Regions from separate parts of the Novosphingobium olei genome, predicted to be linked through region 2. Evidence: riboswitches for the same ligand, from Rfam matches in the RefSeq annotation. Region 2 holds a riboswitch; the other holds the start of a gene.

Region 1 (6,017 bases), 870 kb from region 2:
CGATGCCGCCCGGCTCCCACACCACGGCGGGGATCGGCGGCGCGCCCGGCGGCGGCGCGGCGGCGGCAAGCGCGGCGTCCATCCGCGCGACGAGCGCTTCGCCGCGATCGGGATGGCCGACGAGGCCGGCAAGGCGGCGGACTTGGGCGCGGGCATCCTCCACCGTGGCGGCAAGGTCGACCGTCTCCAGCTTCAGGCCGAGCCGGGCGTAGGCGCTGGCGGTGGCGGGCGCGATGAACCGGCCGTCGATGACGAGATCGGGGCGCAGCGCGAGCACTTCCTCGACCGTGCCGTGGGTGCTGGGCAGCCGCTGCGCCAGCGCGAGGTCCATGCTGGTGGAACGCGGATCGCGGCTCCACGCCGACAGCGCGAGGATCTGGTTGCGGTCGGCGACTTCGGCAAGGATGGCATCGGCGCAGGGGTTGAGGCTGACGACCGTGGGGTGGACGCGCGGCGCGGGCGGCGCGTCCGCCCGGCTCGCCGGGATGCACCCGGCAAGCAGCAGCGGCGCGCAACCCGCAAGAGCGCGCGCCGCCGCTTCGAGGCAAGCCGCCTTAATAGCGCACCCGCACGCCCGCGAACGCGGCGCGGCCCCAGGTGTTGTAATCGGCCACGGTGGGGACGTAGGCATCGAACAGGTTTTCCACCCGGCCATAGAGTTCGAGGCTGGGCAGGATCGCGTAGGAGGCGCGCAGGTCGGTGATCATGCCGCCTTCAAGCCTGGTCGCATTGGCGCGATCGTTGAAGCTTTCCGAACGGAAGCGCAGGTCGGCGCCCAGCGACAGGCCGGTGAGCGGGGTCTTCCAGTCGATCGAGCCGGTGACCGTGGCGAACGGGCGGCGCGGCAGGTCCTTGTCGTAAGTGAACGTGCCCTTGCTGCGATCGCGGGCGCGCAGGAAGGTGGCGTTCATGCCCACGGCAAGGTTGGCCGAGGGCTTGGCCGACCATTCAAGCTCGACGCCTTCGGCACGGGCGCGGCTTGCGTTGTAATAGATCCCGCCAAAGCCGAACCCCGCAATGTTCGCCGCGTCGCACGCGGGCGTGGACACGCCATAGCACGAGAAGAACTCGATCAGGTTGCGCGTGTCACGCCGGAAAACACTGACCGCGGCGAAGACATGATCGCGGCTGCCCCATTCGAGGCCGGCGTCGTAGCTGCGGCTGCGTTCGGGGCGCAGCGGATCGATGCCGAGCGACTGGTAGGCGACGTTGCCGTAAGTGGGATCGTAGAGTTCGAACAGCGTCGGCGCGCGGAAGCCTTCGCCGTAGCTGGCGCGCAGGCGCAGGTTGGCGGTCAGGCGGACGCTGGCGTTGGCGCCGAAGGTCCAGGCATCGCCGTACTGGTTGTGATCGTCGTAGCGCAGGCCGGCGGCGAGTTCCGCCCGGTCGCCATACCAGCCGAGCAGGGCGTGGACCGAGTTGAGGCGGCTGCGCGGGCTGGCGGACCCTTCGCGCGGCAGGGTCTGGCGTTCGCTGTCCGCGCCGAAATCGAGCGCGAAGTGTTCGGGCAGGCGCAGGCGCCCGGTCAGCTCCGCGCGCTGGCTGCGGCCGGCATAGCCGTATTCGAGGATATCGCCCGCCCCGCCATCGTAGGTATCGCGGCGGGTGTCAGAAAAGGCATAGCCGGCATCGAGATCGAGCAAGGTCGAACGGTAACGCAGGCCGCCGCGCGCGGTGAACTGGCGGGTGATCTGGTATTCCAGCGTATCGCCGAAGGTGTAGAGCGGCGGGGCATAGCCGTCCATGTCGCTGTGGCTGCGGGCATAGCGCGCGGTGGCGACGACGCTGAGCCCGGGGACCACTTCGAAGCGGCCGGTACCGCCCACGCGCCACTGTTCGTAGCCATCGGCCTCGGTCCCGCTGCGCGCGGCAGAGACGCCGTCGGTGCGGTCATACCCGCCGTTGAGCGTCAGCGCGCCGCGCGCGTTCGAGATGCCGGCGACGGCGTTGCCCGAAAAGCTGGCGTGGGTACCGCCTTCGGCATTGGCTTCGACGCCGTTCAGTTCGCGCGAGGTGACGGCAAGCACGCCGCCGATCGCTTCCGACCCCCAGATCACCGAGTTCGACCCGCGCAGCAGCTCGACCGAGCCGAGGCCGCCCGTTTGCAGCGTGGCGAAATCGTTGGCGCCCTTGGGCGAGGACACGTCGTTGAGGCGCACGCCATCGACGAGGACAAGGACGTGTTCGGAATTGGCGCCGCGCACGAACAGGCTGGTCTGGCTGCCGGGGCCGCCGGTGCGGGCGAAGGCGACGCCGGGCAGGTGTTCGACCACGCGGACCAGATCGGGGCCCTGCAGCCGCTGCAGGTCTTCGGCCGTAAGAACGCCAATGGCCTGGCCGGTCTGGTCGATGGCGGTTTCGCTGCCGGTGGCCAAGACAGTGATCGGTGCCGCGTCCTCTTCGGCGCGGGCAACCTGCGCGGTGAGCGCGAGCGCGCACGAGAGGGCGATGAACGACGAACGCATGATATTTCCCCCGGCCCATGAACGACACGATTGCCGTCCATGGCGGGGACCGGTGCGGGGCCAAATGGCGCGCCGGTTCCTCGCATGCGCCCGGTACACCCCGCCCGGCCGCGGAACGACCGCACACCGGCAGGTTTCCTGGCTCGTCCGGGTCATCGCGATATCCGCCCGCCTTCCCGGCAAGAGCCAGTGGCACAGGGACGGATCGCTCGCCGGACACAGTTGCGGGGGCAGCTTCGGTCCACCTTGTGCAGACAAGGCGTCGCGAATTCCCTCTTAGCCCCGTCTCCGGGGCACCGATGGCGTCGGTGGCGCCGGTAGCGGGCTTTGCCCCTGCGGGCAAGAGGAAGGAAAAACGCCGATGGAGGCCGGCTCGCACCGTCTGCGGCCGTCGAGCGCGGCGCTGTTTGTTGAGCGTACAACGGCGCGATGATACGAACGTTTGCCTTGCTGTGGGGAGCGAGTCGCATGGAAGGTGGAGGCGCCAGCGGGGGCGAGCCCGTCTTTTCGCAATTCGCGAGCAGTTCCGTGCACCCTGGTGGAGGCGCTGGCAGCGAGCGACAGGACCAGCCGCCGCTCGAGGCCGACCTGAGGCGGGACGCGCTCGATGCAACGCCCGATTGCGTGAAGTTCCTGTCCCCCGACGGCCGGGTGATGCACATGAACCGCGCCGGGTGCGACGCGCTGGGCGTTTCTCCGGCGAACGGGTTCGGCATGCCCTGGCTTGGCCTGCTGCCCGAGGATGTGCGCCCGCTTGGCGAAGAAGCGCTGCGCCAGGCCGCGCAGGGAGAGAACGCGCGCTTCCTGGGCCGCAGCGAAACCGGCGTCGGCGCGGTCCACTGGGACAATCTGCTGACCCCGCTGTCCGACAGCGAAGGGCGGGTGATCTCGATCATGTGCGTATCGCGCGATACGACCGCGCAGAACCGGCTGGAACGCGGGCTGGAGGAAGCGGCCAGCCGCGACAAGCTGCTGGCGCGCGAGATGCAGCACCGCATCAAGAACGTGTTTTCGGTCTTTGCGGGCCTTATCCAGCTGGCCGAACGACAGGCCGATCTGAGCGGCGACCCGAGGTCTGCCACGACGATCCTGCGCGAAAAGCTGGCGGCGCTTGGACGGGCGAGCGATGCCGCGTTCGCCGAGGAGCCGATCGACCCGAGCGCGCTGGACAGCGTCGATCTGGAAACCCTGGTGCGGTCGGTGCTGCTTCCTTATGGCGAGCGCTGCCAGATCGACGGACCGCGCACGGTGATCGCGCAGCAGCTGATTTCGGTATTCGCGCTGGTGCTGCACGAGCTTGCGACCAATTCGGTCAAGTACGGCGGGTTGAAGCTGCGCGAAGGCAACGTGGTGGTTTCGTGGGAGCGCGGTGAAGATGCGCTGCAGTTCGTGTGGACCGAACGCGGCGGCCCGGAAATCCTCTCTTCCCCCGCAGGCCTGGGATTCGGCAGCCAGATGACCGACCGGCTGGTCCGGTCGATCGGTGGCAGGATCGAACGCACCTGGCACCCCGAAGGGCTGGTGGTCGAACTGACCGTGCCCGATCTGTTGGCCCCCAGCAAAGAGAGCTGATGCCCCTGTCGGCGTGAGGGCGACGTCTGCGGTCGATGCGCTGAGAGCCGACACTGGGCACGACGCGCTGCCTTGGACGCATTGCCTTAACCCGGCGGCAAGCAAGCGTGCCGTATCGGGACAGCGTGACCTGGCGATGCAGCCAGACGCCCGCTCTTGCGTTATGGAGCGCGACGAGCCCGGAGATCCTTGGCGGTACCTTGACCATTCTGCCCTAGCTATTCTGCCCTAGCCATGACCAACGCCCCTTGCCCCTGACGATTGCCTATCGACCGGTGATCCTGCCGAGCCCGCTGGCGGCGGAGAGCGGACGCGCATCCGCGGCCGAGGGGCCGAAGGCTGAGCCACGGTCGATCGCACTGGCGATCGCGCTGCCGACCGAGCTGCGGCCGCGCGACTTTGCCGCGCGCATCCGGCAGAAGGACATGATTTCGGTGCGGCGCGCGCTGCGGCGGCCTTCGATGCTGCGCCAGCGGCTCGCCGGGATCGCGGCGATCGGGCTTGGCGCGGCGGTGCTGGGCAGCGTCGGCTGGGGCGATCCGCGCGGCGTGCAGCGCGCGGCGGCGCAAGGCGGTGCGCTGCAACCGTTCGAGCAGCCGGGCGAAAGCTTTCCCGGCTCTGCCTTCTACTATGTCGCGCCCGAGGATTCGGGGCTGCTTTCGCCCGACAGCGCCGAGGCGGCCTGGTCCGCGCGGCGCGACGACGAGGACGCGCCGCGGATCGGCCCGGCTGGGCGCCCGGTGTTCGCGCAAGGGACGAGCGAGGACCGCTGGCGCGCGCAGCAGTGCCTGACCGCGGCGATCTATTACGAGGCGGCGAGCGAACCGGACGGCGGGCAGCGCGCGGTGGCGCAGGTGATCCTGAACCGCGTGGCGCATCCTGCCTTCCCCAAGACGGTGTGCGGCGTGGTCTACCAGGGTTCGGAACGGCCCGGCTGCCAGTTCAGCTTCGCCTGCGACGGATCGCTGGCCAGAAAGCCGGTGGCGCAGTTCTGGGACCGCGCGCGGCGCGTGGCGGCCGATGCGCTGGCCGGTTACGTCTATGCCCCGGTGGGCCTTGCCACGCATTACCACACCTGGGCGGTGCACCCTTCGTGGGCGGACAAGCTGACCTTCATCGGCGCGATCGGGGCACACCGCTTCTATCGCTGGGCGGGCGGCGCCGGGCAGGCGCGGGCATTCAGCGCGGTCTATACCGGCGGCGAGCCGGTGGCGGCCCCGCATCCGCGCACCTGGGCGCCGACCAGCGCCGACATCGCCGATCCCGTGGCGCTGGAGCGCGCGTTCGAGGAAGGGCGGCTGGCCGCGCTGCGCCAGCAGGCGGCAACTCCCGCGCCCGTGGCGGCCACCGCATCGTTCGGCCAGCAGCCGCTGCCGCACGCAAGCGCCCCGGCCTATGCCCCCGAGGTGGAGCAGCGCGGCGGCGATGCGGTGTACAAGGGCAACGACCTGCCGCAGGGCGGCGCGGTCAATCCGGCGTATGAAAACGCGGGCAAGTGGATCGCCAAGCCGGGCGCGTGATCGCCGGCCGACACGCTTCGTCGTGCGTGAAGGGCGAGACGAGAGGTTATCGCTTCCTTTACCGTGAGGGCCAACCGAGTGTTCACGTGGCCGGGGCTAACAGCAGCGGCAAGGAAGACGCCGTTGCCTGCGCAAGCGGGTCGGCGAAGATGGTTGGAGACCGTTCGATGCTGCGCTTTGCCCCCCGCTACGGGATGATCTCGCCCTGCCTCGTCCGTCCCAGCCGCAACCCGCGCCGCCGCGCCATCGAACGCGCGGTCAACGACAACGCCCCGCAGCAGGACGGCGCGCTGTTCGATGCCGACGGGGTGCTGGCCGCCGCCCTGCGTCTGTTCGCCGCACACGGGATTTGCGCCGCCGAGCGGGCATGCGAAGCCGCCGAGATCGCCAAGGCGACGGGCGATGCAGAAGGCGTGGTTTGGTGGATCGAGGTGTGCCGCGCGCTGGACCGGCGCATGGC
Region 2 (6,017 bases):
GCCAAGGCTGCCGTAGCCGCTGGCGGTTTCGTAGCGCACGTCGCCCACGTTTTCGACCCTGCCATAGAAAGTCAGGCCGGATGCCGCCTGCCATTCCGCGCGCAGATCGGTCAGCCAGTAGCCATCGAGCGTGGTAGTCCCGGTCGCGCGGTCGAACGTCTGCCCGGCATGCCGCACGGCGACGCTGGCGCGGAGGCCCTTGAAGGCGCCTTGGGCAAGGTCGATGCCCGCCTCTGCATTGGCGAGATGGCGCGGCACGCGCGCAAGCTGGCGGCCGAACGAGGCGCTGCCGCTGGTGCGGTCCTGCGCTTCGATCCAGCTGTAGTTGCCTTCGGCGAAAAACACGCCCAGGCGCGCCGAGGCGGCGATTTCCAGTCCGCGCGCGTGGGCCTTGCGGACGTTGGCGTAGTAGCCGAACCGGGTTGTGGTGGTACCGGGAACGTAGCAGGCCACCGGCAAGGTTCCGCTGGTGGGGCAAAATGCGAAGTCGATCAGGTTGTCGGTATCGCGTTCGAACCACGTGGCCGATGCGCGCAATGCCTGGCCCAGCGCCTGTTCAGCGCCCACTTCCCATCCGCGTGCTCTTTCGGGCTGAAGATCGGCCGCACCGTACAAGCTGAACAGCTGGTAGAGCGAGGGCGCCTTGTACCCCTCGTCATAGCTGGCGCGCAGGATCGTCTGTCCCTTGTTGGGAGTATATACCGCGCCCGCGCTTGCCACGGTATTGCCGCCGAAGCGCGACTGGTCATCGTGTCGCAGGCCACCGTTGAGGGTGAGGCCGGAGAGCGGGGTCAGGCGCAGTTCGCCGTAGACGCTGTTGGTATCGGCCTTGTTCGGTGTGAGCGCGTAGGGCTTTGCATTGTCTCCCGGCGAGGCGGTCGTCATGCGCTGCTCTTCGCGTTCTGCTCCGAACACGACCTGCGCGGCGGGCGAGAAGGCGAACGTGCCCTGGTATTCGTAGCGCCGAATGCGCCCGTGGGCATCGAAGTTCAGCTGGCGAATTTTGCGCGCCGGATCGTAGTTGGTGCGGTCGGTCTCGGTCTGGAGGAAGGCGACGCGGTTGGTGAAGCGGCCATCGGCCAGCGCGAAGTTGAGTCCGGCATAGCCCGACCATTCGCTGGTCAGGCCAAAGGCCGCACTGTCTCCCGACGTGCCGTCGAAATCGTTGCGGGAATCCGACCAGTAGCCGCGCAGGTCCAGGCTGACGGCAGGGGCAAGGTGGACGCGCGCGGTGCCGTTGGCGGCGGTGCGGCGATAGCCGTCGGGCTCGGTGCCGTTGGAGCGGGCCGAGATGCCGTCGGTTGTGAAAGTCGATCCAGACAGGCGCCAGTCCACGAGAGCGGATGCACCGCCGATGCCGGCCTTGGCGGACACGGTCTGAAGCCCGCCGGCTTCTGCGGCAAAGCTGCCCTCGAGCGGCTTTTCTGGCGAACGCGTCGTCACGTTGACCACGCCACCGATGGCATCGCTGCCCCACAGGATCGACTGGGGGCCGCGCAGGATCTCGATGCGTTCGAGATCGTCGATGAACAGGTTGGAATACCCGTACCCCGCGGCGGTGGAGGACGGATCGGCAAGGCGCATGCCGTCGATCACCATGACCGACTGGCCCGCATCGGCGCCGCGGATGCGGATCGAGGTGGCGGTTCCATAGCCACCGTTGCGGGTGATGCTGATGCCGGGCGTGCGGACGAGGATGTCGGTGAGGGCGATGGGCTGTTCCTGCCGGATCGCCGCTTCGTCGAGCACGGTGACGCTGGAGGAGACGCGATCGCGCTCCACCGGGGTGCGCAGGGCGGTGACGACGATGTCGGGGCCGGGGGCGACCTCTTCCGGGGCGTGCTGGGCATGGGCCGCAGCGGGCGAAAGGAGAGCGGCTGCGAACAGGGTACGGGTAATGATGCGAGACATGATGGTCCCTTCTGGCAAACGGCACGGGGCCGCGCCTTTTCGGGACGCAACGGGGCGACGCCATGTCGCGGATCGCCGGGCAGGATGCCGGCACGACAGGACGCAGCCCGCGCGGCACGAGCCGGCGAGGCGGTTGCTGTCGTTGCGCGAGGGATGGTCCGCCTGGATGAGCTGGGCGGCAACCTCGAACACCCGGTGCACCCTGCCCGGATGAAGAACGACTGCGGCAGGCAGGTCTCCTGGCTCACGGGTCAGCGCCGGTCCGGCCGCCTTCTCAGAACCGTGAAGTCCCAATGGCATAGTGGCCGGATGGCTCGCCGCTTACAGTTGCAGGGGCAGCCCGGGGCTTTCACCCGAGTTCCCTTTTGATCCCCTTGCGGGGAACCTGTCGCGAGGCGGGCAACTATCGTGCGTTGCGCCATTGCGCAAGGCATCTTGCTTGCGCGATCGGCACTTTGCGCTTATCCCTTGACCCGCAACGGGTGCCCGAGAGGGCTTAATCGGGAAGTCCGGGCGGCGGTAATCCGCCACAATCCGGCACTGCTCCCGCAACTGTAACCGGTGAGCGCATCGCCATCATGCCATTGGGGCCACGGCCCTGAGAAGGCGGCGAAAAGCGCGGCGATCCGGAAGTCAGGAAACCGGCCCTTGCCGTCGTTCCTTCGCGCGGGCGGGATGTACCGGGCGGACGAGGGACCTGCCGCGTGCCGTGGCAGGATCAGCCCTTGGCGGACGACACCAGTGTGTTGTGTCGACAAGGGGAGCCAAAACCCGTGTGCCAGTCCTGATCGCATTACCCGCGCAAGGCGGCGCGCAAACGCGCGTGCGGCTCCCTGGCGTTCGACGCCGTCCCTTCCATTCCATCACGAGGAACTTCTGACGATGGTCCGTCAAAACCGATTCGATCTTGCCGTCTGGGCCGCGCTTGCCGTGGTCATGCTCGTCACGCGTACGCATTCGCTGAGCAATGTGATGCACTTGCCTGACACCAGCCTCGCCAGCTTCTTCGCGCTGGGATACCTGGTGCGCAACCGCATCGCCTTTGCCGGACTGTTCGGCCTTGCCTTCGCCATCGACGTGGTGGTGATCTATGTGATGGGCGGTTCCGGCTTCTGCTTCACCCCGGCCTACGCGATGCTGCTGCCCGCCTATGGCGTAATGTGGGCTGCGGGACGCTTTGCGGCCCGGAAGCTGCCGATCACGGCAAGTTCGATTGCGCCCGCCGCGCTGCTGGTGGCGGTGGCCACGCTGGTGTCCGAGCTGATGTCGAGCGGCGGGTTCTACTTCCTTGGCGGCCGGTTCGAGGATCCCACGCTGACCGGCTTCGCACCGCGCCTGTTGCGCTATTTCCCGCCGACGTTGTTCGCCACGCTGGTGTGGACGTCGGCCGCTGCCGCAGCGGTCGCTTTGGTTCCGGCGCTGCGCCCGGCAGCGCGTGAAGCCGCGCAATGAGCGAGAACGACGACGTCGCGCGCGATCTTGCCCACAAGGCGCGCGCGCAGAAGCACAAGCAGGTGGTCGACGCGAAGATCGCGGCGGCCACCCGCGACAAGGGGCTGCTGCTGGTTCTGACCGGCAACGGCAAGGGCAAGTCGTCCAGCGCGTTCGGCATGGTCGCGCGCACGCTCGGCTATGGCCGCAAGGCCGCCGTGTTCCAGTTCATCAAGGGGGCGGAGAACGTGGGCGAGCGTGCCTTTTTCGCCAGCCATCCCGACGTGATCTGGGAAAAGTGCGGCGAAGGCTTCACCTGGGAGACGCAGGACCGCACGCGAGACATCGCCGCGGCGCGTGCCGGTTGGGAAAAGGCCAAGGCGGCGCTGGCCGATCCCGACATCAGCCTGGTCGTGCTCGACGAGCTGACCTACCTCGTGACCTACCGATACCTGTCGCTGGATGAGATCATGCCTGCGATCGAGAAGAGGCCAGAGATGCAGCACGTCGTCATCACCGGCCGCGCCGCCGATGAGGCGCTGATCGCGGCCGCCGATACCGTCAGCGCGATCCGCGACGTGAAGCATGCCTTCCGCGATGGCGTTCGTGCGCAGGAAGGAATCGACCGGTGAACATGGCCGCATCTTGCCCTGCGCTGATGGTCGCCGCGCCCTCGTCGGGGCAGGGCAAGACGCTCGTCACCGCCGCGCTCGCCCGTGCCCATGTTCGGGCCGGGCGGCGCGTGCGCGTGTTCAAGTGCGGGCCGGATTTCCTCGACCCGATGATACTGGAAGCGGCGAGCGGAGCACCGGTTCACCAGCTGGACCTGTTCATGGTGGGAGAAGGAGCATGTCGCGCGCTGCTGCAACGTGCCGCCGGCGAATCCGACCTGATCCTGATCGAAGGCGTGATGGGGCTGTTCGACGGCGCTCCATCCGCCGCCGATCTTGCCGCGATGTTCGGCGTGCCGGTGCTGGCCGTGATCGACGCATCCGCCATGGCGCAGACGTTCGGAGCCCTTGTGCATGGCCTCGCGACATGGCGCGATGATCTCGCTGTTGCAGCGGTGCTGGCCAATCGCGTCGGCAGCGAACGGCATGCCGAAATGCTGGCAGAGAGCACACCCGAAGGCTGCCAGTGGCTGGGCGCGCTGCCACGCGATCCTGCGGTCGGTCTGCCCGAGCGACACCTCGGCCTTGTCCAGGCCGAGGAGATTGGCGATCTGCAGGCAAGGCTTGATCGTGCCGCTGACCTGCTGCCCATCGATGCGCTGTGGTTGCCCCTGCCAGTTACGTTCGCTGCACCGGAGCAGAGTCCGATCCCGCGTCTGCTGGATGGGCGAACCATCGGCGTAGCCCGTGACGAGGCCTTTGCCTTTCTGTATCCGGCCAACATTGCCTTGCTGGAAGCGATGGGGGCGAGACTTGCCTACTTTTCGCCGCTGCGCGCATCCGCGCTGCCGGCCTGCGACGCGATCTGGCTCCCCGGTGGCTATCCCGAGCTTCACGCGGCACAACTTGCTGCGAATGCACCCATGCTACAGGCCATTCGGGCGCATCATGAAGCGGGCAAGCCCATCGTCGCCGAATGCGGGGGCATGCTGTTTTGTGCAGAAAGCCTGACTGACGGTGCGGGGATCAGCCACGCCCTGCTTGGTATCCTGCCGGGACAAGCTGCCATGCAACCGCGTCTCGCTGCGCTGGGCCTGCAAGCCTTGCCGGCTGCAGGAGGAGACCTGCGGGGCCACACGTTCCACTATGCCCAATTGGAAACGCCACTTGCGCCGCAAGCGGTCGCACGCAGTCCGGATGGCCGCGCGGGAGAGCCCGTGTTTCAGATGGGGTCGCTATGGGCGAGTTTCCTGCACGGGTATTTTCCGTCTGCACCGCACGCGGTTGCAGTAATGTTTTGCGGGCAGGGCTCCTGAACTTTCAACCGATCAGCGCCTGCTCTGCCAGCCATCGGCGCGCGCCCGCGTCTCACCCGCTGCATCGAGCGCAGGACCGTCGGCCATTTCCTGCACGAACTGCATGATCTCGGCCGGCGAAGCCGCCTGACGATACTCGGAAGCGGGCCCTTCGCCTTGCCCCATGTGTTCGAGCTTCCAACCCAGATCATCGCGGCAGGCTATGCCGTTGCGATCAGGTGCCGCAAAGGCGCGGCAGTACCGCCCGTCATGCGCGCGAAAGCTGAGCAGGATACGGCTCGGTTCGTTTCCGCCTTGCTGCGTAGCAAGGCGCTGATCGAGCATCGTTGCAAGCTCCGGCGAGGCGTAGCCCTGCTGCGGAGTGGCCGGGCGTATCAGAATTGCGGCAGCGATCGACGCCGCGAGGGCAGGGGCAGCGATCCATATCCAGCGCCGCCGCTTTGCCTTTGCCGCGGCGAAATCGACCACGTTCGAGCTTTCCTGCAGCAGGCGCAGGTGCTGCGGGTTCGCCGGTTCGTCGATCAGCGCGCCGAAATGCGCCGATAGCCGGGCCCGAAGCGCCTGGTGTGCAGCGACCTGCGCCTTGAGTTCGGGCGATCCTTCCACCGCGCGGGCGACTTCATCCGCATCAATGCCGGTCAGCTGTCCGTCGGCGAAGGCGGCAACCTGTTCGGGGGTGGGCGTCATGCGGTTTCTCCCAGTCGCGCCAGCAGCGCATCGCGCCCCCTTACGAGCCGTGAATTGAGCG

The links. Region 2 has a riboswitch for cobalamin ahead of AACH40_RS08070 (hypothetical protein). Riboswitches for the same ligand answer to the same signal wherever they lie in the genome.
Region 1: it holds a riboswitch for cobalamin, as region 2 does, so the genes downstream of both, AACH40_RS04045 (TonB-dependent receptor plug domain-containing protein) here and AACH40_RS08070 (hypothetical protein) in region 2, are expected to answer to the same signal.

Annotation. Positions count from the first base shown of each region.
Region 1 covers NZ_AP029021.1:835,226-841,242, reverse strand. The annotation lists gene AACH40_RS04050 (ABC transporter substrate-binding protein) at 1-631, opposite strand, end outside; gene AACH40_RS04045 (TonB-dependent receptor plug domain-containing protein) at 555-2,465, opposite strand; cobalamin riboswitch at 2,590-2,767, opposite strand; gene AACH40_RS04040 (PAS domain-containing protein) at 2,994-4,037, shown strand; gene AACH40_RS04035 (cell wall hydrolase) at 4,286-5,557, shown strand; gene AACH40_RS04030 (hypothetical protein) at 5,725-6,017, shown strand, end outside.
Region 2 covers NZ_AP029021.1:1,706,936-1,712,952, forward strand. The annotation lists gene AACH40_RS08065 (TonB-dependent receptor plug domain-containing protein) at 1-1,911, opposite strand, end outside; cobalamin riboswitch at 2,124-2,315, opposite strand; cobalamin riboswitch at 2,374-2,575, shown strand; gene AACH40_RS08070 (hypothetical protein) at 2,794-3,363, shown strand; gene cobO (cob(I)yrinic acid a,c-diamide adenosyltransferase) at 3,360-3,974, shown strand; gene AACH40_RS08080 (cobyrinate a,c-diamide synthase) at 3,977-5,269, shown strand; gene AACH40_RS08085 (hypothetical protein) at 5,282-5,956, opposite strand; gene AACH40_RS08090 (RNA polymerase sigma factor) at 5,953-6,017, opposite strand, start outside.